Regions from separate parts of the Robinsoniella sp. RHS genome, predicted to be linked through region 2. Evidence: riboswitches for the same ligand, from Rfam matches in the RefSeq annotation. Region 2 holds a riboswitch; the other holds the start of a gene.

Region 1 (8,084 bases), on a different contig from region 2:
TTGCCCCGGCAGCACCCCTCTATGTATAAAAAACACCTCATCCATCTCTTTTAATGTTCTTGTCCCACTGATGAATTCTTCTATGGGAACAGAAAAACCATTTAAGATTACGATATCCTCTTCTTTGCCGTACTGTCCTTTTAATTCCGCCAGGGTATTGCACTGAATTTTGGTGATCTTTCCATTTAATTTTATCTGCATTGCTCAACCTCCGCCTACGAAACTGACGATTTCCAGGCAGTCCGCATCGTTTAAAACAATGCCTGCAAATTTCCCTTTTGGTACGATTACTCCATTTAATTCTACAGCGATTCTGGAAAGATTATAATTTTTTTCTATCAGAAATTCTTCCAGCGTTATTGTTTTTACTAGTTCTGCTGTCTGTCCATTTATTTTCATGATTTATATCCCGTCCTGTTTCTTTATTCCCACAGCAGCGCGGCAAGCGGACCTGCCTATATGTAAATTGGGAGACTGCCGTGAGGGTCTAATATAAATTTTTACTTTTCCGTACAGAATTCTACCTTTTTGCCTTCCAGGATCATATTTGTAGTTCGGACTGCACACATTTTTCCGCACATGGAACAGGTATGGCGGTCCGCCGGAGGTGTGCTTTCAAAATACTCTTTTGCCTTCTTTCCATCAATTGCGATGTCAAACATTTCATCCCAGTCCATCTTATGCCTTGCTTCTGCCATACGGTTATCAATATCTCTGGCTCCTTTGATTCCTTTGGCGATATCTGCTGCATGGGCTGCGATCTTGCTGGCTACAATGCCTTCTCTTACATCACTCACATCCGGCAGGCGCAGGTGTTCCGCCGGAGTAACATAACATAAGAAGTCCGCTCCGTTTGCAGCCGCTATTGCGCCTCCGATTGCGGATGTAATATGATCATACCCCGGTGCAATATCCGTTACCAGAGGGCCCAGAACATAGAATGGGGCATTATGGCAGATTCTCTTTTCCATTTTCATATTTGCAGCAATCTCATCCATTGCCATATGTCCCGGCCCCTCTACTAATACCTGCACATCCTTTTCCCATGCCCATTTAGTCAGGTTGCCGATTTCTATTAACTCCGCAATCTGTCCCGCATCGGAACTGTCTGCAATGCATCCCGGACGCAGAGCATCTCCGATACTGATTGTCACATTATGTTCCCGCAGTATATCCAGCACTTCATCATAGTATTCAAAGAATGGATTTTCGTTTCCCGTCATTTCCATCCAGGCGAACAACAGGGAACCTCCTCTGGAAACAATATTCATTTTCCGTCCTGCCCTGCGGAAGCTCTCCACCGCTCTGCGGTTTAATCCGGCATGGATAGTAACAAAATCAACGCCTTCTCTTGCATGTGCTTCTACCACTCTTAAAAAATCCTTTGCCGTGATCTCTAACAAATCTTTCTCTAAATAACCAATGGCATCATACATCGGTACCGACCCAATCATTGCCGGAGACATCTCAATTAATTTTTCCCGGAAGTCATGTGTTTTTCCATAATTACTCAGGTCCATGATTGCTTCTGCTCCAAAATCAATTGCCATCTGCACCTTTTTCAATTCCCGGTCATAATCCTTACTGTCCCCTGAAATTCCCAGATTTACATTTATCTTAGTGCGAAGTCCGCTTCCGATTCCCTCCGGAGAGAGAGAGGTGTGATGTACATTAGCCGGAATTACTGCCTGTCCGGATGCCACCAGTTCCATTAATTTGGGAACCTCCATTTCTTCTTTTGCCGCTACAATCTCCAACTGCGGTGTTACAATTCCTTTCTTTGCTGCTTCCATCTGCGTGTAATATGCGCGCATTTGCTGTTCCTCCTTATGTGTTTGTATTAACGAATAGCAAATGCCTGGTTTATTGCATGAAAAAAGACAGGTAATTGCTTACCTGCCAGTTCACTCTGTTTTTCATAAAAAAATGTTCACTAAAAAGTGAACATCCAACTATTACTCATCGAATGCTCCCTACCACAGTGTTAACTGTCAGGTTCAAAGGGTTAGATATATACATATCAATCTCAACTATTATTAGTTCCCCTGCATAGCTATTCAGTTAGTGTTATTATAGGCGTGTGGGATTTAAATGTCAATAGGGGGGGTGAATCTTTTCGTCCTGTGAAATTAAAATAAAGGCCGAAATCCACCTAGTGTAATTTCAGCCCTTATTTTATAAGCACAGAACGGGATATCACTAATTTAGAAATAATCGGAAAAATATGGTTTTCCCACCGGTATTAGCCGTTCTAATATCTGTACCATATAATATTCCATATCAAGCCTGTCATTTTCATACAGATACGAAGGCCTTTTGTATCCCATTAACATTGTGGTCAGAGTTTGTATATCTAACTCTACGATATTCGTAAGCGGCAGATCATTTTCCTGATCACAATATGTCTTCTGATCCTTCCAGTAAATCTGAAAATCTCCTTCATTCCAGGGCGCCATATTATCATGAACAATTAAATGAATATGAAAGTCTTCCGGCATTACCTGAAATGGATACTGCAGAATGAATTCCCGGACATCTACAATCCTTGCCATAATATAAGGTGCAATGGTCTCGGTGATTTCACTGTCTTCCAGAAGAAAAGCAAGGGGTTCCCCGGTATAATTATATCCTTTTACTTCAGTAATCATTGAAAAATGAGAACTGATATAATTCCAGATTCCATGTCTTGCTTCTATATTCAGATAGAGAATTTCTTTGACGTTAAATACTTCATTTTCAATAGAATATACAATATACCCCAGCGGTTTATGCTCTTCACTGTAATAGATTGCCGCAATGACATCATCGGATTCCCAGCGCCAGTATTCTTCCCATGCCAGATCGTCCCTGATTAAAGCTCCGTGTCTTTGGACTGCAAAGTACCGGTAAACGTTCTTTAAGTCTTCATGATCCCATTCTACTCTTTCTACCATACCGGGAACGGGTTGCTTCTTGGGCAGCTGTGTATCCTTAATGCTGAACTTAATCTGATCTGATACAATTTCCCATCCCTTTTTCCTGTAAAAAGGAATAGAGTATGGATACAAAAATGAAACAGACTGCTTTTCTTCCCTCATATGCTCCAGAATTTTCAGCATCAGGGTATGAATCAATCCTCTGCCGGCATATTCAGGATAGGTAGCAACCCCTGTAATCCCTCCCATCTTATAGATCTCTCCATAGACATTCACTTCCATGGGGTATACTACTATCTGGGATGCCAGTTTATCTTTATGAAAATAGCCCAGTATATAGGACTGCTTTAATATTGGTGCTTTTGCACGCTGGATTTCATCTTCTTCCCAGCCTGACTTTAGTAACTCATCTCCTGTAACCTGAAATACATAGCGAAGCAGCGCATTAAACTCCTCCAGATCGCTGTCCTTTAACTGCCGCATTTGAAACATATCTTCGTTTTTCATCTTTCCTCCAAGAAATTGTCAAAACTTATCTTATATATATATAGCGTGTCTTTATATCTTTTTTATTCTAACACAGGGAAATGTAATTGTCCAATCTACGTTAGAACTTCAGATTCACCGTCATTCTCACCGGCTGATGATCTGTATTCTCAAAACCTACGTCAACTACATCCGCCGTTTCTACCATTATATTTTCAGAAACAATGAATCCATCCAGAACATATACCTGGGAAGTATCATACGAACCGGTATACGGTGCATCCAGCAGACGGCAGGTAGGTGCTGAATCATCAATAACAAAGCGGAAACCTTCCGGAAGGCTGTCTTCATCCATTTTGGGCGGTACCCATCCATCTTTATTCCAGATTGGATACTTGGCTACCGAAGAAAAGGTCTGATTAAAATCACCTCCGGCAATCACATAATTTCCCTTTTGATACTCTTCTTCCAAAACCTGTGCCAGCAGCGCACCCTGCGCCTTCTTCCCTGCCCCATCGTCATAAGCCTCCAGATGGAGATTTACAAGTACAAGCTCTTTGTCTGAGTCCTCGAAAGGTATCCTGGTCGTCAACAGACACCTCTTTAAATTACATGTTTTCACCGGCCAGGAAAAAGACTCCGGCAGTGCTATACGACTGGCTTCTGCTGCCCCCAGCTGCGTATATGTTGCGACGCCCGATTCCACATGTCCGATGAACGGCAGCGGATAAGGAACAAAGTCACATTTAAAATTATAGGCAAACATATTTCCCATCCCAAGTTCTTCTCTGTAAAATGCTGTCTGATCCTGGTAGTAGGAACGTTTTGAATAAATGTCCACTTCCTGAAGAAAATAGACATCCGCCGCATTCTCTTTTAATGTCTGGGAAATTGCCTCCATATTTGCCAGTACCTCTTCTTTTTTATCCGGCATCACCTTCGTACCACCGTCCATAAAGAAATCCTGGGTTTTATCTAAACCGGCATATCCGGTATTCCATGTCAGGAATGTTAGTTTATCGGATACCGAAAGCTTCCTGCTTCCCTTGGGAACTTCTACTTTTTCATTCTTCTTTGGTCTGTATTCCCTTACAGTAAGGTAAATTACACCGGCTGCTCCTATCAGAAATACCACCGCCATTACACCAATAATCACTTTTAAAATCATTTTTGCCATTTTCACACCGATAACGCATCCCGTTCTTACCTGGGATACGGCCACAAATCATACAGGTTGAAGAAATCACAGCGTGGCTTCCTTTCCATTCATATTTTTCTGCAACCCTGACATCCTACTGCCTGCATTTCACTTCAATCCATACAGTATCCGATACTTGCTTTTTCTTCTATTCTATCATATGCAGAAAGAGAAAGCGAGATTTCCTTAAATATCAGACAGCACGTTTAAACGGGCAGCCATTTTCCCACAAAAATAACAGTACCCGTACAGCTCGCGCAATTAAAAGTTAATTACGCAATACTGTACGGGTACTGCCACTTTTCCTTTACTTGTCCAGCGGTAAGCAGTTCCAGAATTGCTGCTGCACAAATTCCTTTAAATGATCCTGCGAATCTGTTCGCAGTAATACTGTACATTTTCAAATATGGCATCCGGGGCAATCCGATGATCCGGGCAGGGAATGTATCCCCCCAGTTCTATCAGCGGCTTCAGTCTCTCTATCTCTGCATCTATGGCTTTATAATCTCTGGCAAATATGGTTTTATTCATACCTCCAACACCGCGAATCTGTTTTCCATATTTTGCTCTCCATGGCTCTATGGACGCATTCCACGTGCCTACTTCAATGGGAAACATAGTATTGACGCCATTTTCCAGCCAGGTAGGTATCAGGGAATCAATCAAACCGTCACAATCCACTGAAACTATGGTTACGCCATATTGTTTTAACAGCTCTGTTGTCTTTTTATAATGAGGACCTACGTACTCATCAAACACACCGGGTATCACCAGCGGACCATTTTTAAAACAGATATCTTCCCAGTAATGGGCATAATCAAACTTTGCTCCGGATTCCAGCGCCGCTTTGACCCACTTGTAAGACAGCCCTGCCATGGTATCGATTATTTCTGCATACAGCTCTTCGTCATCCATATATAAGTAGCTTAACTGCTCTACCCCCAGCAGATCCCTCATCCTGCCAAGCAGCGAACCGCAGTGTATTGCAACGGGAACCTCACGCCCGGAGGTATCCTGCAGTGATTTCAACAGGCTTTCATCCATACGTTCCTTAGACCATTGCAGACGGGGAAGATAATGTTCTTCCCATGCCTGACGGTCGGTCATTGAGGTTCCAATCTCTGCTGGTATGGAAACTGTCCCCGGTTTTTCCAGTACAATCAGCCCCAGCTCATCCCGGATGATCCTGGAGCCATCCGGCCTTTCTTCCATTACCTCCACTTCAAATCTTGGATAGATGTCCACCTGGCATCCTACGCAGGAGTTCCAGTTAAAATCAAACCCAAGTTTTTTCATCACACTTTTATCAGCCTCAGAATTGTCCCCAAACTTCCGGTAACCTTCTGCTTCTTCTCTGGTAATATGTCCCTCCGCTGCCCATTTGTCCAGCGTTTCCACCCAGTACCCAAAGGACACTACCGGCATATTTTCATAAGGCTTGTAATTTAGAATCGCCATAATATTTTCTCTGTAATTCATTTCCGCCACCCCATTTCTTCTTTTTCATCCTGATAAAAATTCAATTTAAGACACGCTCCAATGCATTTTCTAAGTCTTCCATCAGATTATCCACGCCTTCTAAACCGCAATGGATACGTATCAGCCCCCGGTCATGATCTGACAGATTCAAAAATTTTATTTCCTCTTCCGTTGCCGTATACAGCGGACAGAGGGCAAGACTTTCAAATCCTCCCCAGGAGCAGCCTTTTCCAAATAGTTTTAATTTGTTAATTACTTTTACCGCTTCATCGGGGGAATCCTTCAGCACAAAACTTAGTAATCCTGTGTGTCCTTTCTGCTGCTCTTCGATTAACTCCCGCTGGGGATGGGACGGCAGACCGGTATAATAGACGCGTTCCACTCTTTCATGCTTCTCCAGATATTCTGCAATTATCTGTGCCGTCCTGCCATGTTCTGCCACTCTGAGTGCCATAGTCCGAAGTCCCCGGATTGCAAGCCAGGCTTCCATGGGTCCCATATTAGCTCCAAAAAGCTCACGGACGGTGAACTGGATTTCAATCATGAGTTCTTCATCTGCAGATGTGAGAATACCACCCATAATGTCGCTGTGTCCACCGATATATTTGGTAAGGGTATGCATAACCAGATCAATCCCCAGATCCAGCGGTTTCTGATAAAGCGGCGTGCAGTATGTATTGTCAATATACGTTTTCACCCCATGCTTTTTTGCAATTGCTGCTACGCCTGCGATATCAACCACAGTAAAGACAAAGGTAGCCGGACTTTCTATCATAATCAGATCTGTTTCCGGCAGGATTGCCTTATCCAGTTCATCCAGGCTCTCTCCTGCCCAATAAGTAACAGACATATTCAGCTTAGGAATCATATACCGGTTTAAAATATTCTTTACAGGCCCGTATACATCCCGCATACAGATTATATGGCTTCCTGCTTTACAGGTTGCCAGAATCGCTGCTGATGTTGCCGCCATCCCGCTTCCAAAAGCAGCCGCCCGGCATCCATGCTCTAATGCAGCCACCTTTTCTTCCAGAATATGCACGGTAGGGTTCGAAACTCTTCCGTATTTAAATTCTCCTTTCTTAGAAGCATCACATCCGGCATATTCCTCAAACGTGGGAAATACATGCAGGGAATTCATAAAAACAGGCGGGATTACTGCATTTAAATATTTATCGTATTCATCGCCTAAATGGGTCATGCTTAACAGGTCATCCATCATAATGTCTCCTTCTGGTCCGCCGGATTCACCATGCTGTACAGCTGTATATCCAGCTCAATAATTTTCCGATAGATTTTAATTACTTCTTTTACATTTCTTGCTCTCATCATCCGGACCATATCCAGATGGTAAGGGATGGTATCTAAAATAGTCTGATTTGTTTCATTGACCACACCCTCACACAGATGGAAATAAACATCGTTATATTCACCAAATACATGGATCATATTTTCCACCAGATTGATCATTTCCTTATTACCGTAAGACTCTAATAAAATTTTGTGGAACAGGTTGTCCAGTTCCTGCGGGAAGATTCCGTTATCACACATAGTTATCATCTGTTTTGCAATGTGTTCCAATTGCGATAATACCTCTTCTGATATCACCGGGGTGATCTTTTTCAGCATATACTCTTCCAGAACGGTCTTAATCTCAAACTGTTCGAAAAAATTCCTTTTCTGGATTTTAAACATCATGGATTTGTCAGAGACTTCACCAATCACAAAGGAGCCTCTGCCTGCTTCCACACTTAACAGTCCCTGATTTTCTAACTCACGTATTGCTTCCCGCACCGATGACCGGCTTACCCCCCACATCACGGCTAATTCCCGCTCACTTGGAAGTTTTTCCCCTATCCCTATTTTATTTTCCGTAATGTATTCACATATGCTGTCCGCAATTCTTGAATATAACAATCTTGTCGAACCTAATTGTGCAATATTCGTCTTTAATTTAGCCACACTACATACTCCTTTACTAATCTTATTATGACAATTATAACTGT
Region 2 (8,084 bases):
TTATTTCTCCTTTTGACGCACTGGTTCCGCAGCCTGCCAGAGCCATAACCATAGTCAGGCTTAACGTAACCGCCAATAAATTCTTTTTCATTTGTATTCTCCTCTAAATTCTCTGTTTCAAATATATTCACTAATCGAATTACATTCACTGTTGCAAATATTTGCAAATGTTTTTACTATTTATAAATCACATTTTTTTCATGTATTATTCTAAATGATCCCAGGGCATCAACTTCTTGCGCAGTATTGTTACCAGCCACATCAGAACCAGACTAATTGCTGATATCAGAAAAATTACTGCAAACATTTTATCAAAAGAATAAGCACTCCGCACCCGGGTCATGTATACTCCAAGCCCCTGAAATCCACCCAGCCATTCCGCAATCACTGCTCCCACTACAGAATAAGAGACTGAAATTTTAAGACTTGTAAAAAAATTGCCCAACGCACCGGGAAGTTTCACATAGCGAAAAATCTGTCCCTGGCTTGCCCCCATGGATCTCATAAGATTCATGGTATCTTTATCCGCCGCCCGGAAACCTTCTAAAAGTCCCACTGCAATCGGGAAAAAAGTTACGATTACAATCAATGTAACTTTCGGCGCAACATCATATCCCATCCACAATACTAAAAGCGGTGCAATGGCAATTGTAGGGATCGTCTGGGTAATCACCATGATCGGATAAAATGCCTTATACACCCCTTCAAAACGATCCATCAACACCGCAGCCAGAAATCCGGTCAATATGCCGATTCCCAGACCCAGAAAAGCCTCAATCAGCGTTGTCCCCAAATGCATCATCAATAAGTTGAAATCACTTACAAATGCTTTGATGACAGCCACCGGCGACGGCAGCATAAAAGAAGGCACCAGTTCAAATGATGATGCCGCCTGCCATAAAACAAGCAAAGCCAGGATCGCACTGATACAATAAAGCTTACTGGTGATGCTTTGTAACTTTCTTTTCAATCGTAAGTACATCTCCTTCCGGCTTATAGGAAACTTTAATATATGCCGCAACAGACGGTGCACCTGCGCGTATTGCAATGTGCTGGCATTCTTTGATAATATCCATTAACTCATCATAATCACCTTCGATTGCAGTCTCAAAAGGTCCTACATAATAATTTAAACCCGTGCTTTTAATATACGCAATTACTTCATCTACAATACGGATTAATTCCTCATCATTTTTTGCTTCCGGTAAAGTTTGGATCGCTACACTTGCATTCATCTTTCATTTCTCCATTTCTTATATTATTATTTTATATAAAACAAAAACCCTATCTACTCGATAGGGTTTTATCAATCAGCTGCAATTTATCTAAAGTTACGAAAACTGCTCCATTGGTATATTTCCCTACGCTGGTATGATCCAGATCAGGTTATGGGTCTAAACATTGGTGTAGTTTACTCTCAGCCGGGTTCTCCCGACTCCCCTTATTTCTTGTTGCTTTTATAATTATTATTTGCTGCTTAAATATTTTTCAATATTGTTCATAGCTTCCTGCTCATCGCTGCCTTCTACAATGACATTAACATTTTCACCTGCTACCAGGCCCAAAGTCATCATACCCATTATACTCTTAGCATTCACTTTCTTGTCACCACATTCTACATGGATATCGCTCTCATACTGGCTTGCCACCTGCACCAAAAGTGCTACCGGTCTTGCTTCCAATCCACTTGGAATCTGAATTGTGATAGGTTTTTTAATCATAATGTTTCTCCTCCTTGTTCTCTCTTAGCTCATCCGCTAAATTGCTTAATTTTCTCAATCTATGATTTACTCCTGATTTTCCAACTTGAGGTGTTAACAACATTCCCAATTCCTTTAGTGTCGCATCCGGCTGGGCTAACCGTAGTTCTGCCATTTCAGCCAATCCTTCGGACAGACTCTCAAATCCTGCCGTTGACTGAATATACTTGATATCTTCTATTTGTTTTACTGCCGCGCTGACTGTTTTATGAATATTAGCCGTCTCGCAATTAACCTTTCGGTTCACCTCGTTGCGCATGTCCTTCAAAATCCGGACATTCTCTAAATTCATAAGTGCCACATGTGCCTCCATGATATTCAATATATCGACTATTTGTGCGCCTTCTTTAATATAGACAACATAATATTTCTTTCTGGCTACGATTTTGGCATCCAGATCGAAACTATTTATAATCGCCTGCAGCTGTTCTGCCTTATGTATGGTCGTGCAGACAATTTCAAAATGATAAAACTTCTGCGGATCACTGATCGAACCTGCTGCCAGAAAAGCGCCTCTGATAAATGCCCTTTTACAGCATGTGTTCTGAATCACCATATTATTCACTATGGAAAGATTTTCTTCTACTTCCATATCCTTATTCAGGAGCTTGGCAGCCTTCAAAATCATAAGTGAATCTTCGTGTCGTTTTACCAAAACCATATACACGCGGCTTTTTCTTACAGACACATTCTGTCTGATAGAAACCTCCGTCTCTATATTAAAGGTTTTTCTCAATAAAGTAAAGTACTTTCTTGCGACTGCGATATTTTCTGTCTGGATTCTTACACTGTATTTGTCTTTGCTGGAGATGGATATACCACCGCACATACTTATGATTGCGGTAATTTCTGCAATTTGGCAATGTCTCGCGCTGCTGGACTGTCTTGATAATTCTTCTTTGACATCGCTTGAAAAAGACATAACACACCCTCTTATCTATTAATATCCCTGTGTTCTATTTTCAGTCCGTATTCATCCTTGGGACCAAGGGTTTCGAACAGCCTGTTTGCCAATGTTACTGAACGGTGTTTTCCTCCCGTACAGCCAATGCTGATGACCAACTGGTTTTTTCCTTCTATAATGTAATTCGGTATGAGAAATTCTACCATATCGGTCAGTTTATTCAAAAATTCATGTGCTATGTCATATCCCATAACATAGTCCTGTACTTCCCTGTCATTTCCGGTCTTGTGCTTTAACTCTTCAATATAGAAAGGATTTGGCAGAAAGCGTACATCAAATACCAGATCTGAATCACTTGGTATCCCATATTTAAAGCCGAAGGATAAAATAGTAATCATGATATTTTTAAATTCCTGGTTTTGCACAAATATCTTATCCAGTTCCAGCTTCAGCTCCCTGGTCAGCAGCTGACTGGTATCCAGGATATAATCCGCATGCTGTTTTAAGAAAACCAGCTGTTCCCGCTCTGCGGCAATTCCCTTATCAATTCTGCCGTTTTTTGCAAGTGGATGGGCTCTTCTGGTTTCCTTGTAACGTTTCACAAGAACTGCATCTGCCGCATCCAGAAAGAGGATCTCATAATGGAATCCTTCTATTACCATTGACTCCAAAACATGTTCCAGTTCCTTTAATGCCCTGCCGTTTCGCACATCTACGCCCATTGCCACTTTATTTATCTCGTTTCCCGGTGTACAGGCCAGTTCTGCAAACTTACGCAGGAGCTGTATTGGCAGATTATCTACACAAAAATAACCAACATCCTCCAGCATCTTAAGCGCCGTACTTTTACCTGCTCCGGACATTCCCGTAACAATTACGAATCTCATCCTTAGAATTCTCCTAATCTTTTCACTTCCGGCTCTAATGTCACACCGAACTGTTCTTTCACACGTCCGGTAACTTCATCCATCAGTGCCACAATGTCTCTGGCAGAAGCATTCCCTTTATTAATCACAAATCCACAATGCTTTTCTGAAACCTGAGCATCTCCAACGGAAAATCCTCTCAGTCCTACATCCATAATCAGCTTTCCGGCAAAATACCCTTCCGGCCGTTTAAACGTACTGCCGGCGCTGGGGTACTCCAGAGGCTGTTTTGTAACTCTTTTATTTTTCAATTCTTCCATGAGGCTTCGGATCTGGTCCGGATCACCTTTTTTTAATTCAAGACTTACTTCCAATACAATATCATTCTGTCTGGCTACCAGACTGGTTCGATACCCTAACTGAAGTTCCTGATTTGACAGCTTTTGAATGCTGCCTTCCTGTGTCATGACCGTGGCAGAAAGAATTACATCTTTCATTTCTCCGCCATAGGCACCTGCGTTCATAACTACCGCACCACCGATTGTCCCAGGAATCCCTGATGCAAATTCAAATCCGGTAAGTCCTGCATCTAAAGCTTTCTTAGCTACTTTCGACAACAAAGCCCCGGACTTTGCAGTGATCTGCGTTCCTTCTATTATAATATCACTGTAATTCTTAAAAATTTGAATAATGACTCCGCGATAACCTTTGTCACCCACCAAAAGATTACTGCCGTTTCCTAAAACATAAAACGGCTCTCCGGTGTTCTTACACACCTGCACCACACGTCCAATTTCATCTTTGGAATGAGGCAATACATAAAAATCTGCCGGACCTCCAATTCGGAAAGTGGTATGTTTCTTCATTTCTTCATCTACATGTACATTGTCACTTCCGACAATCTCACACAACTGATTATACAAATCCTGATTCACTTTTTACCCCTAATCTGTTTTTATATCCAGTACCATATATACCCTTAAACCGGAAAAATAGACCAGCAATTTGACCGGCTGCCCGGTATCGTTGTACCGATTTATAAAAGTCATTTTATTTGGCCTGTACTTTACTCCCTATAATACAATAAAGAGGGCTTTATTTCAAGCCCTCTTTTTGATGGATTTCTCTTACTATGTGAATTTTACAGAAATATATTCTATCATTAAGTACTTTTAAATGTTCTCCTTGATACAATAAATGTAATCTATAAACACTAAGTAATACGAAGTAAATTTATCAGACTATTTATAAGATCCCACTGGCCCGAATACTCTCCACAATCTCCTCTATCCGCTCCACATTCTCCACCAGGGCAAATCTCACATATCCTTCACCCAAAGTTCCAAAGCTGCTGCCCGGTACACAGATGACGCCGGATTTTTCCATCAGTTCCATTACAAATTCATTCGAATCTGTATAACCATCCGGCAATGGCGCCCATACAAACATTGTGCCCTCACTGTCTGGCACATTCCAGCCGATGCTGCGAAGTCCGCCGCAAAGCGCCTGATTTCTTTTTTCATATTCCCGGCACTGCTCTTCTACCATATAAAACGGTCCATTCAGTGCTGCCGCTGCCCCATATTGAACAGGCAGAAATACACCGTAATCGATCTGGGTTCTGACCGCCCGGAATTTCTCGATAATTTTTTTATTTCCAATGGCAAAGGACATTCTGGCACCGGTGTAGTTAAATGATTTAGATAGGGAATAAAATTCAACACCTACTTCTTTTGCCCCTTCAAACTGCAAAAAGGAACCTCCTTTTCTTCCGCCATAAATGATATCGGAATAGGCATTGTCATGTAAGATTACAATTTCATACTTTCTGGCAAATGCGACCAGCTCTTCATAAAAACTGTCAGGAGCAACTGCGCAGACCGGATTTGCCGGATAATTTACTACCATAAATTTTGCGGCTTTTGCTGTTTCTTCCGGAATTTCATCCAGCCGGGGTAAAAAATTATTTTCTTTGTATAATGGATACTGTATTGTCTTTGCATCGCATAGGGATGGACCAATATTGAATATAGGATATCCAGGATTCGGAACCAGCACCACATCCTGCGGGTTGCACAATGTCCATGCAAAATGTGCCATTCCTTCCTGGGATCCATTCATGGACATAATTTCATCCGCTTCCAGCGCAACCTGGAATCTTTTTTGGTAGAAGTCCTGTACAGCCTGTATAAGCTGCGGAATATCTACCAGGGCATATTTGTAGTTGTCCGGGTCTTTTGCAGCCTCAGATACGGCTTCTATGATGTGTGGAGCGGTTTTAAAGTCCGGTGTACCTACCGAAAGATTATATATTTTCTTTCCCTGCCTTATTAACTCTTCCTTTTTTTCATTGAGCACGGCAAATATTCCCGCTTGAAACATATTTGACTTATTGGAAAATGTAATATTCATAACGTTTTTAACCCTCTTTTCTCCGATGTATGTGACACTACTTAACTAATTTACCTGATTAGCTTTTATTTGTTCATTTTCAATAAATTTATGGTTCAAATACACATGCAGTATCTGCTGTATATTTGAACCATATTATTTTTACTCTTATACTTACTTCGTTTTTGCTCAGGTTCTCCTATAAACGCATTACCTTATTCATAGCCAGATGCTAATGAAGACTTATTTACTTTCTTTATATTCCGGTTTCCCTGCAGACTCATTGCTTTCTTCATATTCAGATTCATCACCCGCTGGCTCATAGTTTTCCTCATACTCAGATTCATCACCTTCAGGCTCATAGTCTTCCTCATATTCAGATTCATCACCCACAGGCTCATAGTTTTCCTCATACTCAGATTCATCACCTTCAGGCTCATAGTCTTCCTCATATTCAGATTCATTACCTGCAGACTCATAGTCTTCCTCATATTCAGTTCCATCACCTTCAGGCTCATAGTTTTCCTCATACTCAGTTTCATCAACTACAGGCTCATACTCTTCCTCATATTCAGTTCCATCACCTTCAGGCTCATAGTCATCCTCATATTCAGTTCCATCACCTGCAGACTCATAGTCTTCCTCATACTCAGATTCTCCTGCAGTCCCATATCTTGTTTCATACTCAGATTTTCCTGAATCCTCATAACTTTCTCCAAACCCAGATTCTTCGTAAGCTCCAGTCATACCTTGATAATCATTTTCATAATCTTCATCATAATCATCGTCATCGATATCTTCTTCTTCGCTTTCAGCTATTATGCCTTTTTTCCTTCTGCTTCTTCCTTCCAGCATAATTGTAACCATAAACAGAACAATGCTGGCAATGCTGATAAAGCTTCCGGACCATAATCCTTCCGGCGTAAAGTCAATAGTAATCTCGTGTGCGCCCTCATTCAGGTCAAATCCCATGAGCGCGGTACCAACAGCATACGTTTCGATTTCTTTTCCATCCACCATTACTTTCCAGCCGGTATCATATGGAATGGAGGTAAGCAGGGTTCCTGCTGTTTTCACATCGATATTGCCTCTTATTTTTCCATCTTCCGCCGTTGTTACATTCATCTGGTTTGCTGAAAGTTTTTCATACATCTTCGCATAATCTTCATCCTTGCAGGTATAGACACGGACTCCAACCGGATTTTCGTTTCCTTCTTTATAAGTGATGGTCACGTTAGCTTTGCCATCCTCGGTTACTCTTCCCAGATCAAAGAGATTGGTGTTATAACCGTTAATCGTCTTCTCATACTGCGGAGTCTTGATCACCAGTTTTTCCACATTGGAGGTCATTTCCAGATAGGTCTGTTCGCCCGGGTACAGACGGATAATATATGTGGGACCTTCTTCAATGTCGTACTCTTCTCTCAAAGTATACATCGGATCACTGCCCGTAGCCAATCCGGCAAACTGATCCTGGATTTCCATAGGAACCAGTCCTTCAATCTGCCAGTCCTTAATGGCTGAATCCACCATAAAGCCCAGTGACAGTGCATTTTCATTTTTATAAAGGGCCAGTGGCTCTTCATAACCGACGCGGTTCATATTATAAAGAGTATCTGAATCGGCTTTGGAAACCAGATAACGGACTCCAAATACATCATTAAACAATTTTGTCATACCGTTATAGCCATTCTTATTTGTGCGGGCTTCCATACCAATACCTTTGCACATATTTACCGTAGCAGCCGGCATTGTGGATGAAAACAGCACTACACCATTACCGCCCATGAACATCGTTTCATTCCGCATTCTCTGACTGTCAATTTCACTTCGGTAGAAATCTTTATCTCCCTGCTCCGCCATTAATTTCTTATAGGCACTCTGCTCATCCAGATAAGTACTTCTTCCAACAGTACCATTACTGCAGACACCATAGATCCCCATTGTGATCATCTCCGCCAGCATAACACCCAGAATCACGTTCTGTACAACCACCGCCCGAAGTTTCATAAAGCGGTAGAGCAATAACAGGATACTGTAAATCACAAGCAGTCCCAGCGTTACCAGATAAACATACATATCTCGTTCCCCGGCTTTTGTAATCATGCAGTATACCACAAATCCAATGGGCACAAGACAGGATATTATAATTTTGACTGCATG

Evidence for each region. A riboswitch is a leader RNA that binds a small molecule or an ion and turns the genes downstream of it on or off. The one in region 2 is predicted to bind thiamine pyrophosphate.
Region 1: another riboswitch for thiamine pyrophosphate. It lies ahead of thiC (phosphomethylpyrimidine synthase ThiC); the one in region 2 lies ahead of RHS_RS10085 (thiamine-binding protein).

Annotation. Positions count from the first base shown of each region.
Region 1 is NZ_JNGB01000045.1:11,940-20,023, forward strand. Features, by position in the region: gene thiF (sulfur carrier protein ThiS adenylyltransferase ThiF) at 1-201, opposite strand, end outside; gene thiS (sulfur carrier protein ThiS) at 205-399, opposite strand; gene thiC (phosphomethylpyrimidine synthase ThiC) at 501-1,814, opposite strand; TPP riboswitch at 1,954-2,057, opposite strand; gene eis (enhanced intracellular survival protein Eis) at 2,205-3,422, opposite strand; gene RHS_RS17865 (endonuclease/exonuclease/phosphatase family protein) at 3,523-4,578, opposite strand; gene RHS_RS17870 (uroporphyrinogen decarboxylase family protein) at 4,957-6,078, opposite strand; gene RHS_RS17875 (PLP-dependent aspartate aminotransferase family protein) at 6,119-7,300, opposite strand; gene RHS_RS17880 (FadR/GntR family transcriptional regulator) at 7,297-8,040, opposite strand.
Region 2 is NZ_JNGB01000018.1:128,658-136,741, reverse strand. Features, by position in the region: gene RHS_RS10095 (ABC transporter substrate-binding protein) at 1-91, opposite strand, end outside; gene RHS_RS10090 (ABC transporter permease) at 206-970, opposite strand; gene RHS_RS10085 (thiamine-binding protein) at 939-1,235, opposite strand; TPP riboswitch at 1,342-1,452, opposite strand; gene RHS_RS10080 (HPr family phosphocarrier protein) at 1,467-1,721, opposite strand; gene whiA (DNA-binding protein WhiA) at 1,714-2,682, opposite strand; gene rapZ (RNase adapter RapZ) at 2,694-3,551, opposite strand; gene murB (UDP-N-acetylmuramate dehydrogenase) at 3,554-4,465, opposite strand; gene RHS_RS10060 (aminotransferase class I/II-fold pyridoxal phosphate-dependent enzyme) at 4,776-5,942, opposite strand; gene RHS_RS10055 (YfhO family protein) at 6,165-8,084, opposite strand, start outside.